One region of the Rhizobium sp. BK181 genome, then DNA from elsewhere that is predicted to be linked to it. Evidence: predicted binding sites of a transcription regulator. Region 1 holds the regulator's gene; the other holds the start of a gene.

Region 1 (7,592 bases):
GCTGATTAGCGCTTGGAAACAGGCACGTAATCGCGTTGCGGCTCACCGACATAGAGCTGACGCGGGCGACCGATGCGCTGTTCCGGATCCTCGATCATTTCGTTCCACTGGGCAATCCAGCCGACCGTACGGGCGAGAGCAAACAGCACGGTGAACATGGTCGTGGGGAAGCCCAGAGCCTTCAGCGTGATGCCGGAGTAGAAGTCGATGTTCGGATAGAGCTTCTTCTCGATGAAGTACTCGTCAGTCAGTGCAATGCGCTCGAGTTCCATCGCCACTTCGAGCAGCGGATCGTCCTTGACGCCCAGCTCGCCGAGAACTTCATGCGTCGTCTTCTGCATGATCTTGGCGCGCGGATCGTAGTTCTTGTAGACGCGGTGACCGAAGCCCATCAGGCGGAACGGATCGTTCTTGTCCTTGGCGCGGGCGATGTATTCCGGAATGCGGTCAACGGTGCCGATCTCGGTCAGCATGTTCAGCGCTGCTTCGTTGGCGCCGCCGTGCGCCGGGCCCCAGAGGCATGCAATGCCGGCTGCGATGCAGGCAAACGGATTCGCGCCCGACGAGCCGGCAAGGCGAACGGTCGAGGTCGAGGCGTTCTGCTCGTGGTCGGCGTGCAGGATGAAGATGCGGTCCATTGCTCGCGAGAGCACCGGATTAACGACATATTCCTCACAGGGAACTGCAAAGCACATGCGCAGGAAGTTCGAGGCGTAGTCGAGATCGTTCTTCGGGTAAACGAAGGGCTGGCCGATGTGATACTTGTAGGCCATGGCGGCGAGTGTCGGCATCTTGGCGATCATGCGCAGGCTTGCCACCATGCGCTGATGCGGATCCGTGATGTCGGTCGAGTCATGGTAGAAGGCGGACAGCGCGCCGACACAGCCGCACATGACAGCCATCGGATGCGCATCGCGGCGGAAGCCCGTAAAGAACCGGCTCATCTGTTCATGCACCATCGTGTGATGCGTGACGCGATAGTCGAAATCCTTCTTCTGGGCAGCGGTCGGCAGTTCGCCGTAGAGAAGCAGATAGCAGACTTCGAGGAAGTCACCGTGCTCGGCAAGCTGTTCGATCGGATAGCCGCGATGCAATAGCACACCGGCGTCGCCGTCGATGTAGGTGATTTTCGATTCACAGGATGCGGTCGAGGTGAAACCAGGATCGTAAGTGAAGGAAGCCGTGTTCTTATAGAGGGCGCCGATATCGATGACATCAGGACCGATCGTGCCGCTCTTGACGGCGAGATCGACTGATTTGTCACCGATTTTCAGTGTTGCGCTTTGTTCCGTCATTCTGATCCTCCAAACTGGCGGGTGGCGCCATAAAAGCGCCATAGGGTTAAGCGTCGTCGATGATTGCTATATGATCGCGCGCCTAATGCCAAGTTACCGTGATGCCATTTTGTGCATTGCAGTATCAACTTTTGGGCACTGCTGCGATGAGCCCTGCGCATAGCAGAAGCCGATGATAATCCTTGGCTTTTCAGCGTTCAGATTTTCCTTCAGATTTCAATCGATTATTATTGCCTGACGCCTCGATAGCTTGCATTGTGGTTGCAAGGGCGGCTGTTTTTTGGCGCAAATGCATGCCGGGGTTGAAGCCATTTGAAGTAACGAAGGCCGCGCCTGCCGCGGATGCTTCCGCGCGTGCAGCGGAGCGGTCTCTCCTGTTGAATCGATCGGCCGCCAAGCTGTTGCCGGCCATGCGCACGCAGTCCTCCATCGCGTGGCCGACACGGATCAAAGCTGCGACACGGGACTGGGCTTCATGGCTCCAAGGTTCCGCGACAGCGGAGATGGAACATGGACGGTTGTTTCTGTTCTCGCCGGTCTTCCTCGGAGCCGGCGCCGTCCTCTGGTTCGAACTCGCAAGTGACCCTCCCACGACGCGCTTGATGGCATGGGTTGTTGTGTTGGCACTTGTTGCAATGGCGGCGGGCCAAGGGCGTCCGTTTGTCCGGAGTTCAGCACTGGCCGGCTTGCTTTGCGTCGCGGGAATGCTTTCGGCCCAATACGAAACGCGGAGCAGGGCGACCGTCATACTGGATACGCCCGTCACCACAACGATCACTGGTCGGGTCGAGCGTCGGGAGGGGGATGGCGCGGGTCGTTGGCGCTATATCGTCTCCATTTCCGGCACCCAGTCGCCTCAGATTAGGCGGCCGCTAGACCGGGTTTCAGTCGTCGCGCGTGGGCAGAAAGAACCGTTCGAAATCGGGGAGTGGTTGACGGGACGGGCACGATTGACCCCGCCTGCGGGACCGGCGCTGCCTGGGCTCAACGACTTCGCCTTCAGCGCCTATTTCGACGAGATTGGCGCGAACGGTTTCTTTTATGGTTCGCCAAGCGTTTCAATGCCGCCAGCGGTCGGCACACCATCGATTTCGGAGCGCGGAGCCAACTGGCTGGATGGTCTTCGAAGCGGAATTGGAGACCGCATCCGTGGAATCCTGCCGGGCGACACCGGCGCCTTTGCGGCGTCGCTTGTCACCGACGAGCGGCGCGCGATCTCGCGGGAAACCACCGACGCGCTGCGACAGGCGGGTCTGGCGCATATCGTGGCAATCTCCGGTCTCAACATGGCGCTCTCCGCGGGTATCTTCTTCGTCGGCCTACGCCAACTGCTGAGCCTGTTTCCATCCGTTACGCAGGCGTACCCGACCAAGAAGATTGCAGCTGCTGGCGCGCTCGTCGCCCTGACAGCCTATTACATGATCTCGGGCTTTGCGGTCTCGGCAGAGCGAGCCTTCATCATGATGGCAATCATGCTGGCCGCTGTATTCTTCGACAGGCCGTCAATCAGTCTACGCAACATTGCCCTATCGGCTTGGGTGATTCTGCTCTTGTCTCCATCCGAGGCGCTAGGCCCGAGCTTCCAGATGTCATTTGCGGCGACTCTTGCGCTGGTTGCCGGTTATGCGATGTGGTCGAAGCGAGCCGCGCGCGAACATCCCTTGCTGCAAGTCAGGGCAGTGAAGCCCGTAGTTTTTGTCGCACGCTTCTTTGCTGGCATCCTCCTTTCCTCAATGATCGGAGGCTTCTCGACCGCGCTCTTTGCAGTCGAACATTTCCATCGGCTCAGCGCTTATGGATTGCCCGCAAATCTCATGGCCATGCCGGTAATCTCCTTCGTGGTGATGCCTATGGGCATGTTCGCGATGCTGCTGACGCCGTTTGGCCTCGATGTCGTTCCCTGGAAAATCGCCGGGTTCGGGCTCGAAATTGTGATCGCCATTGCAAAGATGGTCTCGGGATGGGGCGGCAACGTCGATATCGGTCGATTGCCGGTTTGGTACTTTCCTGTCGCCGTCGCAGGCTTCCTCGTGCTTGCGCTTCTGCGCACCAGACTGCGGTACCTTGGCGCTGTTGCGATCGCGTTGGCAACTCTGTTCGTTGTGCTCGCGCCGTCCAGACCGGCGCCAGATTTCATCATTGCCGAGGATGGCGGTCTCGTCGCGATTGTCGACAATCAGGTTATTGCTTCCAACCGGACGCGCCCACCCGACTTCATTTTCGACCAATGGCGAAGGGCTCTGGTTGCGGAGCAAGCCCGGCCGCCGCTCCTGATAGAGGGTGTCAAACCGGTCCGCCGGCGAGACGGCGACGGCAAGCCTCGGAGGCTCTCGGCCGACGAATTGCATAACGCTCGCAACGCGTTGCGGCAGGTCGTTGCGAGAGGCGTTGAGAACCGTTTCGTCTGCCTGAAAGGCGCTTGGTGCACAGCGGCGCACGACAGCGGCTACGTTCTGACGATCGTCGAAGATCCCGCCTACGTCGGCGCTGCCTGCGACACCGCCGACATCGTCGTTACACCCGCTCGCCTGCGCGCAAGCGAATGCCGGTCAGGTGCATTGTTGTTCACGGGGGAAACCTTGCGCCGCTCGGGTGCGGCAGAGATACGAATAGACGAACAGGGAACGCCTGTCGTGACGACGGCCTACAAGACACTTGACCGGCCCTGGATGCGGCATCGGGCATACAATTGGCGAAGCGGCACCTTCGATGGAGAGCCGCCTGTCTTTAGTGATAGCGGCGAATGAGGCCGACCAGCTTGCCCTGAACCTTGACGCGATCGGGTCCGAAAATACGCGTTTCATAAGCCGGGTTCGCAGCTTCAAGCGCGATCGAAGCGCCCTTGCGGCGGAAGCGCTTGAGGGTTGCTTCCTCGTCATCGACAAGTGCGACAACAATATCGCCGGCGTTGGCGGTGCTGCCGTTGCGGATAATCACCGTATCGCCGTCGAAGATGCCGGCCTCGATCATCGAGTCACCCTTCACCTCGAGCGCATAATGCTCGCCTGGGCCAAGCATGTCGGCCGGAACCGTGATGTCGTGCGTATTGTTCTGGATTGCAGAAATTGGCACGCCTGCAGCGATCCGCCCCATAACAGGTACAGAGGCCGAATTGCCATTGTCCGCATGCGCGGCCGGCTTTGGCGGCGCGACCGGTTGAGGTTTGCCAAGGCTGCCCTCGATCACGCTCGGCGAGAAACCGCGGCGCGGCTGGAGACTGGGATTATATGCCTCTGGCAGCTTGATGACCTCCAGAGCGCGGGCTCGATTCGGCAGTCGGCGAATGAAGCCGCGTTCTTCCAGCGCCGTAATCAGGCGGTGGATGCCCGACTTCGACGCGAGATCGAGAGCGTCCTTCATTTCGTCGAAAGATGGGGGGACACCGGACTCCTTCATTCGTTCGTGAATGAAGAGAAGAAGCTCCTGTTGCTTGCGCGTCAGCATCGAAGTTGAACCCCAGAGTTGTGAAACAAAGCCAGAACAGACACTATATGTTCCATATGTGTTCTGCAAGTACCTAAATTTTCGTAAAACTTGCCTGCAACTTGTTCAGTTTTTGCGTCGCTTTTGAGTGAATGCGGAGAAGGGGGTTGCATTGTTCTCTTGCCCGGCGCACATCTTCGCAAATCCCCGGGGAGTTTGCCATGAGCGAAGCACATCCGCTGGACCACATTGTGCTGCCGGTGTCCAACATCAGGCTTGCGCGCGAGCGCCTCGGAATGCTGGGATTCACCGTCGCGCCAGATGCGCGGCACCCGTTCGGAACAGAGAACGCCTGTATCTTCTTCGCCGACGAAACTTATCTGGAGCCACTGGGCGTCGCCAGCCTTGAACTGCACGAGGCGTCGGCGAGGAAGGGCAACGTCTTCACCGCGCGTGACCGTGCCTTTCGGTTTCGATGCGGCGAGGATGGACTGTCCGCAGTGGTCTTCGCGACGGGGGACGCCGACCGCGACCACGCTAGATTCCTTGGGGAGAAGATCAACGGCGGTGAGATGCTGCAGTTCGAGCGGCCGATGAAGATGCCCGACGGCTCGGAAGCCACTGCTGCATTCAAACTCGCGTTCGCAGTTGACCTGCGCGCACCTGATTTCTTTTTTTTCACCTGCCAGAGGGTCAATCCGCTGCCTGCCGATCGAAGGGCACTGCAAGTGCACCCAAATGGCGTGGGCGGGATCGCGGAGATCGTTCTTGGCGCGCCGGACCCAAAGGCGTTTGGACCATTTGTGCGCGCGGCGGCGCACGGCCTGACGGTGATCAACGAGGCCTTTGGTGTAAGTGTTGCAACGCCCAACGCCAGGATCATCGTTCTGTCCCCCGATGGACTGGATGCCTACTTCGATATTTCTGCTCCCTCAGACGATCGCGGCCTTCGCGGCGTTGCCGTTGTTTTCAAGGTCGGTGATCTCGCCGTGACAGAAGCGCATTTGGCTGCTAACGGGATGACCTACACGCGCAAGAACAATCGAATTCTGGTGAAGGCAGCGCCCGGGCAGGGTGCGCTCTTCGCCTTCGAGGAGAAACGATGAGCCAGACAAATTCCGAAGTCGCGGTCGGCGAAGGCGCCGGCCGCGTCACCTTTTCGAATACCGGCAAGCTGTCGCTGATTGCCGGACCGTGTCAGATGGAGAGCCGCGAACATGCGTTCATGGTCGCCGGTGTATTGAAGGAGCTTTGCGACAAGCTTGGTCTCGGCCTTGTCTACAAGTCCTCCTTTGACAAGGCGAACCGGACATCGCTCTCCGCCCAGCGCGGCATCGGCCTTGATAAGGCGCTGGAGGTTTTTTCCGACCTCAAGAAGGAATACGGTTTTCCTGTCCTGACCGACATCCATACCGAGGAGCAGTGCACCGAGGTGGCGACGGTCGTCGACGTCCTGCAGATCCCGGCCTTTCTCAGTCGCCAGACAGACCTGCTGGTCGCAGCCGCCAAAACCGGTCGCACAATCAACGTCAAGAAGGGCCAGTTCCTTGCCCCTTGGGACATGAAGAATGTCTTGAACAAGCTCAATTCCAGCGGCAACCCGAATATCCTGCTTTGCGAGCGCGGCGCTTCCTTCGGCTACAACACGCTGGTCTCCGATATGCGCTCGCTGCCGATCATGGCGGCGATGGGCGCCCCTGTTGTTTTCGACGCCACCCATTCGGTGCAGCAGCCCGGAGGGCAGGGTGGTTCCAGCGGCGGCCAGCGCGAATTCGTGGAGACGCTGGCGCGCGCGGCCGTTGCCGTCGGTGTCGCCGGTGTGTTCGTCGAAACGCACGAAGATCCTGACAACGCGCCGTCTGACGGTCCGAACATGGTCTATCTCAAGGACATGCCGAGGCTTCTCGAAAAGCTCCTGGCCTTCGACGCGATCGCGAAAACCTGACGTTCAAAAGACTGACATGTTCGTGTAATAGGCCACGCACGAACATCGCTGCGAAGCATGCGCAAAGCGCCATTGTAATTTGCGCGTCTTCGATTAAGACGGATTTCAAACGATTTATCCACCCTCAAGTAGGAAAAGCCGATGACCGCAATTACCGACATTATCGCCCGCGAGATTCTCGACAGCCGTGGCAACCCCACCGTCGAAGTCGATGTCTATCTGGAAGATGGCAGCATGGGCCGCGCGGCGGTTCCGTCGGGCGCGTCGACCGGCGCGCATGAAGCCGTCGAAGTTCGCGATGGTGGCAAGCGCTACCTCGGCAAGGGTGTGGAAAAGGCTGTCGAAGCCGCCAACACGGAAATCTTCGACGCAATCGGCGGCATCGATGCCGAAAACCAGATCCAGATCGACAACATCATGATCGAGCTGGACGGCACGCCGAACAAGTCGCGCCTCGGCGCCAACGCCATCCTCGGCGTATCGCTCGCTGTTGCCAAGGCCGCTGCGCAGGCTGCCGGACTGCCGCTCTACCGCTACGTCGGTGGCGCTTCCGCCCACCTGCTGCCGGTTCCGATGATGAACATCATCAACGGCGGCGCGCATGCCGACAACCCGATCGACTTCCAGGAATTCATGATCCTTCCGGTTGGCGCCGATTCTATCCGCGAAGCCGTTCGCATGGGCTCGGAAGTTTTCCACGTCCTCAAGAAGGAACTGTCGGCTCAGGGTCACAACACCAACGTTGGCGACGAAGGCGGTTTCGCGCCGGGCCTGAAGAGCGCCCCTGAAGCCCTCGACTTCATCATGAAGTCGATCGAGAAAGCCGGCTACAAGCCGGGTGACGATATCTGCCTTGGCCTTGATTGCGCCTCGACCGAATTCTTCAAGGACGGCAAGTACGTGCTCGAAGGCGAAGGTCGCACTCTGGA
Region 2 (7,592 bases), on a different contig from region 1:
AATGACATCGGCAGCTCCTCGGCGCAGTCGGTTATCCTGATGATCGTTGTCTTCGTCCTGACCATCATCCAGTTCCGCTTCATCGAGAAGCGCATCCACTACACGTGAGAGGGGACGACCAATGTACAAGACGAAACCCCTCGACCATCTGATCCTGATCCTCGGCTCGCTGTTCCTGATCGTGCCCGTGATCGTGGCCTTCATGACCTCGACGCACGAGGCGGCTGAAATCCACACTAAAGGCCTGATGCTGCTCCCTGGCGACAATTTCGTCGGCACCTATGAGAAGGTCCTGACCCAGAAGGGCGGCTTCACCGGCCAGGTCACCGGCCTCAACATGGTGCTGAACTCGCTCATCCTCGGCATCGGCTTTGCCGTCGGCAAGATCGTGCTGTCGATGATGGCGGCCTACGCCATCGTCTACTTCCGTTTTCGCTTCGCGACGCTCGCCTTCTGGATCATCTTCACGACGCTGCTCTTGCCGCTCGAAGTCCGCATCATGCCGTCCTACGAGGTGATGAGCAAACTCGGGCTGCTGAACACTTACACCGGCCTGATCGTGCCGCTGCTCGCCTCGGCGACCGGCACCTTCTATTTCCGCCAGTTCTTCAAGTCCGTTCCCGAAGAATTGCTGGAGGCCGCCCGCATCGATGGCGCCGGGCCGTTCAAGTTCTTCGTCGACATCCTGATCCCGCTGTCGCGCACCATGATGGCGGCGATCTTCATCATCATGTTCGTCTATGGCTGGAACCAGTATCTCTGGCCGATGCTGATGACCACCGACGAGAGCTTCTTCACGCTCATGCGCGGCATCAAGTCGATCCTGCAGGTCTGGGTCGGTTCGCAAATTCCCGATTACAACGAAGCCTTTGCACTCGCCGTGCTGGCAATGCTGCCGCCGGTGCTGATCGTCGTGATTTTCCAGAGATGGTTCATCAAGGGCCTCACCGAGAGCGATAAGTAAGGAAGAGAAACATGGCACGGATCGAAATCTCGAAGGTCTGCAAGGATTATCATGGCGGCGTTCGCGCCGTGAACGGCGTCGATATCTCGATCGCCGACGGTGAGTTCATCGTGTTGGTCGGCCCGTCGGGTTGCGGCAAGTCCACGCTGCTGCGCATGGTGGCCGGTCTCGAGGAGATCTCCGACGGCACCGTCAGCATCGGTGACCGCGTGGTCAACAGCGTCGACCCTGCTGATCGCGACATCGCCATGGTCTTCCAGAACTATGCGCTCTACCCGCACATGACGGTGCGCGAGAACCTGGAATACGGCCTGAAGAACCGCAAGACGCCGAAGTCCGAGATCGACGCTCGCGTCGCAGAGGCCGCCCGCATGCTGCAGCTCGAGCCCTATCTCGACCGCAAGCCTCGGGCGCTATCGGGCGGTCAGCGCCAGCGCGTCGCCATGGGCCGCGCCATCGTTCGCAAGCCGGCTGCCTTCCTGTTCGACGAACCGCTGTCGAACCTCGACGCCAAGCTGCGCGTTTCCATGCGCGGCGAAATCAAGCGCCTGCAGCGCCGCCTCGGCACCACCTCGCTCTATGTCACCCACGACCAGCTCGAAGCGATGACCTTGGCAGATCGCCTCGTGGTCCTGAGCCATGGAGAGATCGAACAGATCGGCACACCGCTCGAGGTCTATCATCGCCCGGCTTCCACCTTCGTGGCCAGCTTCATCGGCTCGCCGGCCATGAACCTCCTTAAGGGCGAGTTGCACGGCGACAAACTGGCGCTCGGTCCGAGCCTGATCGACCTTGCCGGCAGCGCGCCGACGTCGGGTCCGGTCACGGTCGGGATTCGCGCCGAAGACCTCCGCCTTGCCCGTGCCGGTGAACATGCCATGACGGTCGCGATCGACTATGTCGAAGAGCTGGGTTCACAGCGTTTGGTGCACGGAAGTCTTGGCGATCAGCAGTTGACCGCGGTCCTGTCGCCCGAGGCGGAGCTGAAGTCCGAACTACGGCTGGTCATCGGCGCAGAGCGGCTGCATTTCTTCAATCACGAGACGGGCAAGCGCATCGGCGAGCCGGCAGCTTCGCCGGCCGCCGTGGTCAAAACGGAAATCGCCTGACGCCTCACTGATCCTTAAAATTGTACGGATCGACTGTACGGTGCCTTTACGACTCTCTGCTATCCCAACACGGATTGGATAGCTGGGGGGCTCATGGGTATTCATATGATGCTGGCAAGCGTGGTCGCGATGGCGGCGCGCGTGGTGCCCTTTCCGAGCCTGCCGCAGCCGCAAGCAAAGACATTCGTGGCGAAGTCCGGCGATACTTTCGACATGCGCGCGACGCCGATCAATCCCGATTGGGTGATCAGCGGTAACCCTGAGGCGCGCACCGGCGAGCATTCACGCAGCAATGACGATGGAGCCTATACGGCGATCTGGGATTGCACGGCCGGCGAATTCCGTTGGCACTTCTACTGGGACGAAACGGTGATGATCCTCGAAGGCGGCGTCCATATCGTTGCCGGGGACGGCACGGAGCGGACACTGCAAGCCGGCGATGTTGCCTTCTTCGCTGCGGGCACCTGGGCCAGCTGGCGCGTGGACAGTTACGTGCGCAAGGTTGCGTTCCTGAGGAAGCCGTTCCCGAAGCCGGTCGCGCTCGCCTACCGGCTGAAGAGCCTGTTGCGCGGCGAGGTCCAAAAGAGCGGCATCGCCGCCTGACGATTTCCGGTCCCGCCACAACGAAGCCGTTGATTGGCGTTGCTTTCGGGGCATCTGCAGCCTACATCTGTCCGGCATCAGCTAAGGGACGGAAATGGCTAAGATCAGAAACGTAGCGGTCCAGATGGATCATGTCGCCGGCATCAATATCGCGGGCGATTCCACCTTTGCGATGAGCCTGGAAGCGCAGGCCCGCGGCTACAAGCTTTTCCATTACACGCCTGAGCGCCTGAGCTTCCGGGACGGCAATCTGTACGCCACGGTGGAGCCGATGGTGTTGCGCGACGTCAAGGGTGATCATTTCGAGCTCGGGGCGCCCGAACGCGTCGACCTTTCCACCATGGACGTGATCCTGCTGCGCCAGGATCCGCCGTTCGACATGGCCTATATCACCTCGACCCACCTGCTGGAGCGGATCCATCCGAAGACGCTGGTCGTCAATGATCCGGCCTGGGTTCGGAACTCTCCCGAAAAGATCTTCGTCACCGAATTTGCCGATCTGATGCCGAAGACGCTGATCACCAAGGATGCAGCGGAAATTCGCCGCTTCCGAGACGAGATGGGCGACATCATCCTGAAGCCGCTCTACGGCAATGGCGGCGCCGGCGTTTTCCATTCGACAAAGGACGACCGCAACCTGTCGTCCCTGCTAGAAATGTTCGGTCAACTCTTCCGCGAACCTTTCATTGCGCAGCAGTACCTTCCTGATGTTCGCAAGGGCGACAAGCGCATCCTGCTCGTCGACGGCGAGCCCGTCGGCGCCATCAATCGCGTGCCCGCCGAGCACGACAGCCGTTCCAACATGCATGTCGGAGGACGCGCCGAGGCGACTGAACTGACGGCCCGCGAGATCGAAATCTGCAAGCGCATCGGCCCTGCGCTGAAGGAACGCGGCTTCCTCTTCGTTGGCATCGACGTCATCGGCGACTACATGACGGAGATCAACGTCACCTCGCCGACCGGCATCCGCGAAGTGCGCAAATTCGGTGGTGCCGATATCGCCGCCTTGTTGTGGGATGCGATCGAGCAGAAGCGCTAGGCGCGCTTTGTGGCCGCGCGCTGGGAACGGACGCGCGGCTCTACGGACATTTCTTTCTTCAAGACATTCCCGCTCGACACGGTCGGAATAAATCGACCGCTTTGTTCTCTCGCTGCAACCTGCCACAACCTACCCACAGCGTTGGCTTGAATCTGTTCTTTTATTGTTCTTGTTTCATTCCCGTTTCTATGCAAGATTGCAATTGGCGACAATGATACGTCGTTAAACTGCAGTGTAGTGGGTTGCGGCACAGGGGATGGGGCATGGTCGCACGCGTCAACACGCTTGCATTTCAGGGCATTGAGGGTGTTCCGGTCGAGGTCCAGGTCATGGTCGCGCCCGGCCGGGTCGTCACCCAGATCGTGGGCCTTCCTGATAAGGCGGTGGCGGAAAGCCGCGAGCGCGTTCACGCCGCGCTGCACGCCTCGGGCCTGGCCCTCCCGGCCAAGAAGATTACTGTCAACCTGGCGCCGGCGGACCTGCCCAAGGAAGGCTCCCATTTCGACCTGCCGATCGCCCTTGGCCTGATGGCCGCCTTGGGCGCCATTCCCGCGGATGCGCTCTCCGACTACGTGGTGATTGGCGAACTCAATCTGGATGGGACGATCGCTCCCGTCGCCGGGGCGTTGCCGGCCGCGATTGGCGCCAACGCCATCGGCAAGGGATTGATTTGCCCGGCCGAAAGCGGCGCGGAGGCGGCCTGGGCGGGACCGGATATCGACATCCTCGCGCCGCGCAGCCTGATCGCGCTCGCCAATCATTTTCGCGGCACCCAGGTTCTCTCCCGTCCAGAACCCTCGATCCGCGCCAATACGGTCAGCCTGCCTGATCTTGCCGATATCAAGGGGCAGGAAAGCGCCAAGCGGGCGCTGGAAGTTGCGGCGGCCGGCGGCCACAATCTCCTGATGGTCGGTCCTCCCGGTTCCGGAAAATCCATGCTTGCCGCCCGGTTGCCATCGATTCTGCCGCCGCTTTCGGCCGCGGAACTTCTCGAAGTCTCGATGATTCATTCGGTAGCCGGCCAACTATCTGGCGGGAAGCTCTCGGATCGACGCCCCTTCCGTACGCCGCATCATTCCGCCACCATGGCAGCCCTCGTCGGCGGCGGCTTGCGCGCAAAGCCCGGCGAGGCGTCGCTGGCCCACCATGGCGTGCTGTTTCTCGATGAGTTTCCCGAATTTTCGCCGCAGGCGCTCGATGCTCTGCGGCAACCGCTCGAAACAGGCGAATGCATCATCGCCCGCGCCAATCATCGTGTGGCCTATCCGGCCAACATCCAGCTCGTCGCGGCGATGAACCCCTGTCGCTGCGGCATGGCCGGCGAACCTGGCCATAGTTGCGTACGCGGTCCACGCTGCATGACGGACTATCAGTCGCGCATTTCAGGCCCGCTGATGGATCGCATCGACATCCGCATCGATGTTCCGGCTGTCTCCGCCTTCGATCTCATTCGACCGATGCCTGCTGAAAGGAGCGTGGATATCGCCCGCCGCGTCGCCCGTGCGCGCGAGATTCAGCGGGATCGCTTCAAGGCGGCGAGCCCGGGGGCAATCGGGACCAACGCCCGGTGCTCGACCGCCATGATCGAGGCATACGCCGCACCGGATGCTTCCGGCCTGCAGTTGCTCCGCGACGCAGCCGAAAAAATGAAGTTCTCGGCGCGCGGATATCATCGGGTCCTGAAGGTCGCGCGTACGCTCGCGGATCTCGATGGCAATGAGATGGTGGGTCGCATCCACCTCGCCGAGGCGATCTCCTATCGCATCGCCGGCGAACGTCTGACCACGCCCGCCTGAAACGAAAGGGGGGCGCCCGCCGAGAGCGCCCCGCGTCAGGAATGCCGGCTTAGCCGCCAAGCCCCTCAAACAGGGCCGTGGAGAGATAACGTTCGGCAAAGGATGGGATGATCACGACGATGTTTTTCCCCGCGTTCTCCTCACGGCTGCCGATTTTGATTGCGGCGGCCAAGGCTGCGCCCGAGGAAATGCCGACCGGCACGCCTTCCAGCCTGGCAACCTCGCGGGCAAGGTCAAGCGCTTCGGGGCTGCTGACCGTGACGATTTCGTCGTAGATGTGCGTATCGAGGATCGCCGGCGCGAAGCCTGCGCCGATGCCCTGGATCTTGTGCGGACCCGGCTGGCCGCCGGAAAGGACGGGAGATTCCGCAGGTTCGACGGCGACGACCTTGAAGCCAGGCTTCTTCGATTTTAGCACCTGGCCCGCGCCGGTGATGGTGCCGCCGGTGCCGATGCCGGCAACCAGGATATCGACCGCACCGTCGGTATCGTTCCAGATCTCCTCGGCTGTCGTGCGGCGGTGGATTTCTGGATTGGCAGGATTTTCGAACTGCTGCGGGATAATCGCATCGGGCAGTGTCGCCGCCAATTCCTCGGCCTTGGCGATCGCGCCCTTCATTCCCTTCGGACCTTCGGTGAGCACGAGTTCGGCGCCGAGCAGTGCCAGCATCTTGCGGCGCTCGACGGACATGGTTTCCGGCATCGTGAGGATCAGTTTGTACCCCTTGGCCGCTGCTGCAAAGGCGAGCGCAATTCCGGTATTGCCCGATGTCGGCTCGATCAGGGTCGTCTTGCCGGGCGAAATCTTGCCCAGTGACTCCAGCGACTCGATCATTGCGACGCCGATGCGGTCCTTCACGGAAGCAATCGGATTGAAGAATTCCAGCTTCGCCAGGAGGTTCGCTTTGACGCCCTTCGCCTTGGCGAGCTTGTCGAGCCGCACGATTGGCGTGTCACCGATGGTCTCGGTGATCGAGGAATAGATGCGGCCGCGGCCCGGTTTCTTCGACATTAGGCTCTCCCTTGGTGAAATGTGCGGAGAGAATAGGGTCAAAGATGGATGGAGGCCAGTGTGGCTTCATCCCTCAGAAGCGGTCAGGCGAGAAAAAATCCTTTAGGAACCGGGCTTTGTCGAATGAATTTTTCAGGCCGCGCGGGTGGCGATGAAGGCGGCCGTGCCGGCGAGAATACCTGCCGCCGTCTTGTTCAGCGCCGCCAGTGCACGCGGTTGCTTCAGCATCATGCGGGCGCGTGACGCAAGCAGCATATACGGGACCAAAACCACAAGCAGGACGACGAAGGTGGTTGCCAAAAGGACACCATATTCACGAAGCCCGATGCTGTTGATGTCGATCAAAGTCGGCACCAGTGCGACATAGAAGAGCATGGTTTTGGGATTGCCGAGTGTTACCAGCAGGCCGGACAGGAAGCTCATGCCGACATTGCTCGCCTTCCTGGCCGCGATGTCGTGGGGCAGCAACCCGGCCGTCCAGAGCTTGTAAGCGATGTAGCAGAGATAAAGCGCACCGGCGATCTTGATGACAATGAAGAGTTCGGTGAACGTCTGCGCCACGAAAGCGAGGCCGAGAATGACGGCAGTGAGATAGGTCATATCACCAAGCACTAGACCGAGGCCCATGAAGAATGTCTCGCGAAAATTCGAGCCGAGTGCGCGCGCGACGATCGCCGTGATGCCCGGTCCGGGGATGGCGGCAGCGATGAAAAGGGCTGCAGCATATGCAAAAAGGGCGGTGAAAGACATGGTGCAAGCTCCTGCTTCGGACGCCTTCTACGCCTGTAAACGGGGGATTTCAAGGATGTGACGCTCTGTCACCGGGCTGCAGTGCATAGCCGCTATTGACGCTTGTTGTGACGGTTCTAGTTCCAAGGCGGGGTCGAAGCTATGAAGGCCGGCATCGCGCCAACAACCAAATCCGAGGGCCAATGGGCAATGAACCCCTCCATACCGACCAATATCTACTGTTCGCCAAAGGAGACATCGATGAGCCTCAACGCAGCCGAAAAGCGTAAACTCGCCCCACTTGCCACGCCGACGGACCTGAAAGGCAATGCCATCCAGG

Evidence for each region. Region 1 encodes LexA, which represses DNA repair genes until DNA is damaged. Its sites were predicted from a motif close to TGTTCNNNNTGTGTTCNG; they were not measured.
Region 2: FHT77_RS05935 (YifB family Mg chelatase-like AAA ATPase) is a predicted target of LexA. The motif match lies at 3,869-3,886, and genes of this name have one in related genera.

What each region holds. Positions count from the first base shown of each region.
Region 1 is NZ_JACHZA010000011.1:49,751-57,342, reverse strand. It holds gene gltA (citrate synthase) at 6-1,295, opposite strand; gene FHT77_RS31515 (hypothetical protein) at 1,486-1,707, opposite strand; gene FHT77_RS21705 (ComEC/Rec2 family competence protein) at 1,706-4,042, shown strand; gene lexA (transcriptional repressor LexA) at 4,023-4,739, opposite strand; gene FHT77_RS21695 (VOC family protein) at 4,940-5,824, shown strand; gene kdsA (3-deoxy-8-phosphooctulonate synthase) at 5,821-6,663, shown strand; gene eno (phosphopyruvate hydratase) at 6,805-7,592, shown strand, end outside.
Region 2 is NZ_JACHZA010000001.1:1,174,929-1,182,520, reverse strand. It holds gene FHT77_RS05960 (ABC transporter permease subunit) at 1-108, shown strand, start outside; gene ugpE (sn-glycerol-3-phosphate ABC transporter permease UgpE) at 122-964, shown strand; gene FHT77_RS05950 (ABC transporter ATP-binding protein) at 976-2,073, shown strand; gene FHT77_RS05945 (cupin domain-containing protein) at 2,167-2,676, shown strand; gene gshB (glutathione synthase) at 2,771-3,715, shown strand; gene FHT77_RS05935 (YifB family Mg chelatase-like AAA ATPase) at 3,979-5,511, shown strand; gene cysK (cysteine synthase A) at 5,561-6,523, opposite strand; gene FHT77_RS05925 (LysE family translocator) at 6,656-7,273, opposite strand; gene FHT77_RS05920 (Dps family protein) at 7,514-7,592, shown strand, end outside.